Regions from separate parts of the Vibrio sp. QJM3NY_27 genome, predicted to be linked through region 1. Evidence: predicted binding sites of a transcription regulator. Region 1 holds the regulator's gene; each other region holds the start of a gene.
The links. Region 1 encodes PurR, which represses purine synthesis genes. Its sites were predicted from a motif close to TNANGNAAACGTTTNCNTNA; they were not measured.
Positions count from the first base shown of each region.

Region 2: a site for PurR is predicted at 722-741, ahead of metK (methionine adenosyltransferase). Genes of this name have one in related genera too.
Region 3: a site for PurR is predicted at 799-818, ahead of pyrD (quinone-dependent dihydroorotate dehydrogenase). Genes of this name have one in related genera too.
Region 4: a site for PurR is predicted at 788-807, ahead of folD (bifunctional methylenetetrahydrofolate dehydrogenase/methenyltetrahydrofolate cyclohydrolase FolD). Genes of this name have one in related genera too.

Region 1 covers NZ_CM173511.1:2,350,868-2,353,074, reverse strand. The annotation lists gene AC3CIA_RS10430 (TfoX/Sxy family DNA transformation protein) at 1-509, opposite strand, end outside; cyclic di-GMP riboswitch class I at 637-722, opposite strand; gene purR (HTH-type transcriptional repressor PurR) at 893-1,897, opposite strand.
Region 2 covers NZ_CM173511.1:3,054,376-3,056,582, forward strand. The annotation lists gene tkt (transketolase) at 1-541, opposite strand, end outside; gene metK (methionine adenosyltransferase) at 919-2,073, shown strand.
Region 3 covers NZ_CM173511.1:1,858,402-1,860,608, reverse strand. The annotation lists gene AC3CIA_RS08510 (NAD-glutamate dehydrogenase) at 1-574, shown strand, start outside; gene pyrD (quinone-dependent dihydroorotate dehydrogenase) at 946-1,956, shown strand; gene AC3CIA_RS08500 (cell division protein ZapC) at 2,162-2,207, shown strand, end outside.
Region 4 covers NZ_CM173511.1:2,571,672-2,573,878, forward strand. The annotation lists gene AC3CIA_RS11375 (GNAT family N-acetyltransferase) at 1-484, shown strand, start outside; tRNA gene AC3CIA_RS11380 (tRNA-Arg) at 598-674, opposite strand; gene folD (bifunctional methylenetetrahydrofolate dehydrogenase/methenyltetrahydrofolate cyclohydrolase FolD) at 885-1,742, shown strand; gene AC3CIA_RS11390 (cation:proton antiporter) at 1,913-2,207, opposite strand, start outside.

The DNA of each region.
Region 1 (2,207 bases):
GCCCAAAGTAGTTCAATACTGACAGAAGACGCATGTGATTCTTTGATGGCGTTAAATGCGTTTACAGAGCCAGATTCATATAAACGTTCTACGGAATCGATCCCTGCTTTTTTCAACATACGCTCAGTGGCGAGTCGAAGGTTGGGCAGATCTTTGAGTCGAGTAGGCTTAGCTGAAGATTGCTCAGCTTTTTCTTCTTTAGCAAAACCCAGAGACGTCGTTGCAAGCTGCAAGATTTTCTCTTGGTCTTGCCACAGGCCTTCGGGTAAAGCGAAATATTTAGTAACGACAGGGAAACCACGTTTTTTGTAGACGTACGGTTGAAACCCTTGTTGTTCGAACTGTTTCGTTGTGCATTTGTCTGCTCGTATGTGCAGCTGGTCATTTACAACCAGAGCAAACATAGTGTCATCAGCAAAAAGACCGAAGCCACCAAACATCGAGCGTGATTTTATTTTTCCTAGGGATTCAAATAATTTCATTGAATCCTTTAGTATCGGTTTATCCATGTTATTTATCTCGGTGTATTTGAACTACGCCACCAAATAAGCAGGTCCGAGAGATTAGCAAAATGTTGCAATTAAATTGTCAATTAGCCGTAAATTACTAAATTATTAGTAGTTACTGCATTTTGCCATCGGTAACCCCGCTACCATACCAACGAGTGGTTTAGGCCGGAAGCTTTGCGTCTCACTCTTTCAAGTGATTTGCCCTGTGCGTGACTGATTGAATAGAATAAAGTTTTTGTTGAATGAGGCTCACACTTGTTATTTCAAAATGTGATATTGCTTCAATTAATGATCTTTCCAGTATGATACCAGGTTCATTCATGTTGTTGATAAAAAAAGCGCACCTAAAGGTGCGCTTGATTAAACTAAACTGAATTTATCAATTAATTTAACGTTTTAACTGTGCTTCGCTCAACAATTTCAGGGTGCATTTCGAACACACGCTTTTCATGGTCTTTATCTTTAATGCGTTCTAACAAAATTTCGAAAGCGTTCTTACCAACACGACGTTTGGGTTGGTGAACCGTTGTTAACGGCGGAGAGAAGTATTCAGCCAACTCGATGTTGTCATAGCCGATCACTGAAATATCTTCAGGGATACGAATTCCTTTCTCTTGCAATCTGCTCATTAGGCCGAGTGCCATGGTGTCGTTAAAACAGAATACGGCCGTTGGGCGATCTACCATCTTAATGATTTTCTCTGCAGCAAGAACCGCAGTATCACACTCGAAGTTACCTTCAATGATCATGTTATCATCGGTAGCAATCTTAGCTTCGTTGAGTGCGCGTTTGTAACCCGCGATGCGTTCAACACATGCCGCTTTGTCTAAGTGGCCACTTAAACAAGCAATCTTGGAGTGACCGTGCTCAATGAGGTATTTGGTCGCTAGGTAACCACCTTCCTCAGAGTTGTCGATGATCTTATCTGCTTGAGAACTCTCAGGGCCCCAATCCATAATCACTTTAGGAATGTCAGCGTGACGGTCTAACATGCCTCTTAGCTCTTCAGTTAGGTCAGAACACATAACTAAGATGCCATCTACACGTTTCTCTGCAAGCATTCGAATGTAGTCACGTTGCTTCTCATAGATACCGCCCGTATTACACAGAATCAAAGTGTAACCTTGACGGTAGCAGTAGCTTTCAACACCATCGATAACTTCAGAGAAGAATAGGTTAGTTGATTGAGTAACTAGCATGCCGATAGTGCGGGTTGTATTGCACTTCAAACTACGAGCAACGGCACTTGGTGCATAGTTCAGTTCGTCTACGGCTTTATTTACTTTTTCTTGCGTCGCTTCTGCAACAAAGCGAGTTTTGTTGATTACGTGAGAAACGGTTGTTGTTGATACGCCTGCTAAGCGAGCGACATCTTTTATAGTGGCCATGGTTTTATCCTATTAGAAGCTACTTTCCCAAAGTACGGAATGAAGTAGCCGTTAAGCTACCTAACTAAGAGCTTAAATTTGTAGGGCTCTTTGGGTACTAAAGTGCTAAAAAACAAAAAACCGCTATTGAGCGGCTTGTCTTAACACCGAAATGCTCAAAACTATAATAAGCATAGCATTTCGTGAATGTTTCATATTTTATCGTTTGCGGTCACAATTTTAGACTGACTAGAAATTACTCGCAATAAAATTCACCCGGAAATCCGGGTGAATTGTCACATTCTTCTGAATTTATTTAACGAGTCATCCA
Region 2 (2,207 bases), 700 kb from region 1:
AAGCAACCAGCTTACCAAGACCTAGCGTACCTGCTAGAGAACATGCTTCGTGAGAGATACCTTCCATCAGACAACCATCACCCATGAATGCATAAGTGAAGTGATCGACGATGTCGTGGCCTTCTTTGTTGAACTGTGCAGCCAATGCTTTCTCAGCCATCGCCATACCAACAGCGTTAGTGATGCCTTGACCTAGAGGACCAGTCGTTGTTTCGATACCAGGAGCGTAACCGTACTCTGGGTGACCAGGAGTCTTAGAGTGCAGTTGACGGAAGTTCTTAAGGTCTTCAATTGAAAGCTCGTAACCTGCAAGATGAAGCAGAGAGTAAATCAACATTGAACCATGCCCGTTAGACAGAATAAAACGGTCGCGGTCAGCCCACTCTGGGTTTGCTGGGTTGTGGTTCAAGTGACCACGCCAAAGAACTTCAGCGATGTCAGCCATACCCATAGGTGCGCCAGGGTGGCCTGAATTTGCTTGTTGAACGCCATCCATGCTAAGTGCGCGAATTGCATTGGCTAGATCTTTACGAGAAGGCATGTCTGCTCCTGAGTACATAAGCGATTTAAAAAATAGATTGATGCTAAAGTTTTCATTTTTATTAGCGCGGGTATTCTCTCAAACGACTTTAGCGACTGCAAACGTTTTACTGGCATTTTAACGGTCACTTTTCGCAATTTTCGAACATTTACATCACTTAGCAATGTGTTATCTCGACCGATACGCAAACGATTAGTTATGACATATCATAAAAAAGAGCTTGTAATTCGACCGCTGGAATTTAGAATAGCCGTCTAGATGTAGAAACACCTACAAAATATACTGTATTTAATGGCGGCGCTTCCTAGCTTGCGACGCCTAAAATTATTTGCATTTAACTATTTGCAACTAAAAACTAAACTAAAAGTGGAGCTCTCATGGCTAAGCACCTATTCACTTCTGAATCTGTTTCAGAAGGCCATCCAGATAAAATTGCAGACCAAATCTCTGATGCTGTTCTTGATGCCATCTTGGAACAAGATCCAAAAGCACGTGTTGCTTGTGAGACTTACGTTAAAACCGGCATGGTTATGGTTGGCGGTGAAGTAACAACGTCTGCATGGGTTGATATCGAAGAAATCACTCGTGAAACAGTTCGTGAAATTGGTTACGTTCATTCTGATATGGGCTTTGACGCAGACTCTTGTGCTGTACTAAACACAATTGGTAAGCAGTCTCCAGACATCAACCAAGGTGTTGATAAAGCCGATCCTAAAGATCAAGGCGCAGGCGACCAAGGTATCATGTTTGGTTACGCGACTAACGAAACACCAATCCTAATGCCAGCTCCAATTACTTACTCTCACCTTCTTGTTAAGAAGCAAGCTGAAGTACGTAAGAGCGGCAAGCTTGACTTCCTTCGTCCAGATGCGAAATCTCAAGTTACGTTCCAATACGACCAAGGTAAGATTGTTGGTATCGACGCAGTTGTTCTTTCAACTCAACACTGTGATTCAGTAACAACACCTGACCTACGTGAAGCGGTAATGGAAGAGATCATCAAGCCAGTACTTCCTGCTGAGTGGATCAATAAAGACACTAACTTTTTCATCAACCCAACCGGCCGTTTCGTAATCGGTGGCCCAATGGGTGACTGTGGTCTAACAGGTCGTAAGATCATCGTTGATACCTACGGCGGCGCAGCTCGTCACGGTGGCGGTGCATTCTCTGGTAAAGATCCATCAAAAGTTGACCGTTCTGCAGCTTACGCAGCGCGTTACGTTGCGAAAAACATCGTTGCTGCTGGCATGGCTGACCGTTGTGAGATTCAACTGTCTTACGCTATCGGTGTTGCGGATCCAACATCTATCATGGTTGAAACGTTTGGTACTGAGAAAGTAGCTCACGAAATCATCATTGAAGCAGTTCGTCAAAACTTCGACCTACGTCCATACGGTCTTCAAGAGATGCTGAACCTTCTTCAGCCTATCTACAAAAAGACGGCTGCATACGGTCACTTCGGTCGCGAAGAGTTCCCTTGGGAAGCGACGGACAAAGCAGCAATCCTTGCGGACTTCGCTGGCCTAAAATAATTTAGCCACTGCGATTTGTTTCTTTAAAGCCCTTACTTCTTAGTAAGGGCTTTATTTTTATGTACTTACCAAACCTTCCCCCGCTAGAACACCCTGTCCAAGTCTTCTTTACCGTTAACCACTTAGTATAAAAA
Region 3 (2,207 bases), 490 kb from region 1:
GATTGAACTTTACCAAGGCGATGTTCTTACTATCACAGAGAAACTGGATGAAAACCTAGTGGCTTCTGAAGTAGAAGAGCATAACGCAATGGCACAGCTATGGATTGACCAAGGTGTAAACGCTGAGTTGGCTAATTCAGTCGCGCGTTTGTCTAGCTTGTACTCAGCACTGGATATATCCACAGTAGCTCGTGAAACAGGTAAAACAGTACAACAAGCGTCTAAGCTTTACTTCAATCTTGGTGATCGCTTGTCTTTGCACTGGTTCTTGAAGCAAATCAATGGTCAAGCAGTAGACAACAACTGGCAAGCGCTGGCACGTGCAGCATTCAGAGAAGATCTGGATTGGCAGCAACGTCAGCTAACTGGCCAAGTACTTAACTGCGGTTGTGCTTCCGATATTGATGTGATTAAAGCGCTTGATGATTGGATGGAAAGCAATTCGGTTTCTCTACATCGTTGGGAAAGCATCTTGAACGAATTCAAAGTAGGTTCGGTTCATGAGTTTGCTAAGTTCTCAGTAGCACTACGTGAATTGATGCTATTGAATCTAAACTGCATGTCGACAGACTAGCGATTAGATAAAAACGAAAATAAACAAGGGCAGGCCATTAGGTCTGCCTTTTTCGTTTGGCCGAACAATGTTGTTTGACAGAACAGTGCTATTTGGCTGAATAGTGAATGACGTGTCCGATTATTTCATTGAGTCACTTATGCTTGGTCAAGTTAGCTTATCCCAGGTCGAGTTAATCTATGCTCGTTACACGAATGATAGTCAAATGGACTATTCGCCGGAGGATACGGTAACGTTTGCTTAATAATAAACCTCATTCGTTAGCAAACTCGATTATCTTACCCTTACAGACAGTAATAGATTGAATAGTTGGGTAAATAAGTAAATAATATCGCCCCGTTTACACGGCGCTTTTTTCTATCGGAGGCACAATGCTTTACCGTCTAGCCAGAACTGGCTTTTTCCAACTTGATGCCGAAAAGGCTCATGATCTTGCAATTCAAAATTTCAAACGCTTCACTGGCACACCTATTGATCTTTTGTATCGCCAACAATTACCTCACCGACCTGTAGAGTGCATGGGTCTTACTTTTAAAAACCCAGTTGGCCTTGCTGCCGGCCTAGACAAAAACGGCGAATGTATTGATGCATTTGGCGCAATGGGTTTTGGCTTTGTAGAAGTAGGGACTGTGACTCCTCGTCCACAAGCAGGTAATGACAAACCACGTTTGTTCCGTCTTGTTGAAGCCGAAGGTATTATCAATCGTATGGGTTTTAACAACCTAGGCGTAGATAACCTAATTGAGAATGTTAAGAAGTCGAACTATGACGGCATCTTAGGCATCAATATTGGTAAGAACAAAGACACGCCAATTGAAAAGGGCGCAGAAGATTACATTATCTGTATGGAGAAGGTTTACCAATACGCGGGTTACATTGCGGTAAATATCTCTTCACCAAATACTCCAGGACTTCGTTCGCTACAATATGGCGAAGCACTTGATGATCTGTTGTCTGAACTAAAAACCAAGCAATCTGAATTAGAAGCGAAGCATGGCAAATATGTCCCGCTTGCTCTTAAGATCGCGCCGGATCTAAGTGATGACGAAATCAGTCAGATTTGCGAATCATTGATCAAAAATAAGATCGACGGTGTGATCGCAACAAACACAACATTAGATCGCAGCATTGTTGAAGGCATGAAGCATTGCGATGAAGCGGGTGGCCTTAGTGGACGTCCGGTTCAATCTCGCAGTACTGAAGTTGTTCGTAAACTTCACGAAGAGCTGGGTGACCAATTACCGATCATCGGGGTAGGTGGCGTTGACTCTTACGTTGCTGCAAAAGAGAAAATGATGGCGGGCGCGAAGCTTGTACAAGTTTACTCTGGTTTCATCTACAAAGGTCCAGGCCTTGTAGGCGACATCGTCAAAAATCTATAGTTCGTAAAAACGATCTTAGTCCAAAGACTACAATCCGGCATCGTCTTAATAAAAGAGACACTGTAACTCACTGAGTTGTAGAGAAAAGCAATAAGAAAGAGGAATTCATTTCCTCTTTTTTTTTGCCTATCGCACAGTAAAATTACTGTAATTGAAGGTAATTTTGCGTTTTACCTAATGGAATGGTTCAACAGTGTGAGACGAAATGATGCTTAAACCTAGCGATACATGGAGTTGGTATTACGATGAGC
Region 4 (2,207 bases), 220 kb from region 1:
AAAATTTGCGGACCTGTCTGTTCAAGAGCTCTATGATTTCTTACAGCAAAGAGTCGATATTTTTATCGTGGATATGAACACACCCTATAGTGACCTAGACGGCAAAGATAACCATCCAGAGACCTATCACATCATGGGTTATGAGAACGGACACCTAGTGGCTTACAGCCGAATTATGGCTCAGAAGCTTGGATACCCCGTAGATGTTCTCCCTTTGCTCGATTCTGATGCTGATGATGTTTGTATCGGGCGAGTGATCGTAGCGAAAGAATACCGAGGTAAACAGATAGGTAACCAGCTCATGCAAGTGAGTTTTGATGCCACTCGGAAGATTTACCCTGATTGCTCAATTTTTATTTCGGCACAAGCTCATCTTAAAGACTATTATGGTAAGTTCGGCTTCGACGTAGTGACCGATCGTTACTTGGAAGATGGATGCAGTATGCTAGGCCTTAGATATGCCCCACAGCTCGTTGCCGTTTAGCAAAAACTGAAAGACAAAGACACCTAAAGACACAACATGGTATTGAAAGATTAAGTCGTTCTGAAATGCAAAAAACCCGACAACTCAGAGAGTTATCGGGTTTCTTTAAATAGTGGTACGCCCTGAAGGATTCGAACCTTCGACCACCTCCTTAGAAGGGAGGTGCTCTATCCAGCTGAGCTAAGGGCGCGCTACAGGAAAGGATTATACGAATTCGAATCAGTAAAGCAACGGCTTTATCTAACATTCTGATCCAAGTGAGTAAAAAAAGGGCAATAAGATTATAAGTGTTGGAAAATAGAACAAAGCAAACGTTTGCTTGATGGTAATCAAAAAGATTTTCTGGAATAATGCGCCAAAACATCAGCCACTAACTTGAATATCAATACTAAGGAAATTCATGACTGCTCAAAATATTGATGGAAAGCTAATTTCTCAAACGGTTCGCTCTGAAGTAGCGGCACGTGTAAAAGCTCGTACTCAAGCTGGATTGCGTGCTCCGGGCCTAGCGGTTGTTTTAGTGGGTGAAGACCCGGCATCTCAGGTTTACGTTGGCAGTAAACGCAAAGCGTGTGAAGAAGTTGGTTTCGTCTCGAAATCTTTTGATTTACCAGCAACTGCCACCGAACATGAATTGCTAACGCTAGTCGATCAACTCAACGAAGACCCAGAGATTGATGGCATTCTAGTTCAACTGCCTTTGCCTGCTGGTATCGATACTACTCACGTTCTTGAGCGTATCACACCTGAAAAAGACGTTGATGGCTTCCACCCATACAACGTAGGCCGTTTGGCTCAGCGTATGCCTAAGCTACGCTCTTGTACGCCTAAAGGCATCATCACGCTGCTTGACCGTTACAACATCGATTTACGCGGCAAGCACGCGGTTGTTGTAGGCGCATCAAACATTGTTGGTCGCCCAATGACTCTAGAACTGCTTCTAGCAGGTTGTACGACAACAACATGCCACCGCTTCACCAAAGACCTTGAAGGTCACGTACGTCAAGCAGACGTTGTTGTGGTTGCCGTTGGTAAGCCTAACTTCATTCCTGGTGCTTGGATTAAGAAAGGTGCTGTTGTGGTCGATGTTGGTATCAACCGTTTGGAATCTGGCAAGCTCGTTGGCGACGTTGAATACGATGTGGCTAAAGAGAGCGCAAGCTTCATCACACCAGTACCGGGTGGTGTAGGCCCAATGACAGTGGCGAGCCTAATCGAGAATACAATGATCGCTTGTGAGCAATTTCACTCGAAATAGTCGGCAATGACAGCTTAGGTAGTAATACCAGTGGCATGAATTGCCTCGCCCTAGAGTAAAATAAGCTAGAGCAAAATTAGAAAGCCGCAGCGTGAAAACGTTGCGGCTTTTTTGATACTGAGCTATTCATTTTTGATACAAAGCGACTCGCTTTAAATACAGAGCACTCACTACTTATCTGGAGTATCAATACCTTCAATCTCTCCCAAAGGCGGCAATAAACTAATGACCTGACACTCCGTTGATATGAGTTTTTCCAATTCAGAGCCTTGTGTCACTAAGCGAAAATCACCATCATTAATCACGCCAAGTGGAATCGCTTTAGGGTACAGGGCATTAAACTCATTAAGGTCAAACGCCTCGGTTAAACCCGTGCTCTTAATTTGGCTGCCTTGAGCCATCAAGGAGTTAAGTTTGGAATAGGTAACCCCTTCTGAAAACAGGCTTCTATTGCCATCACGGCTC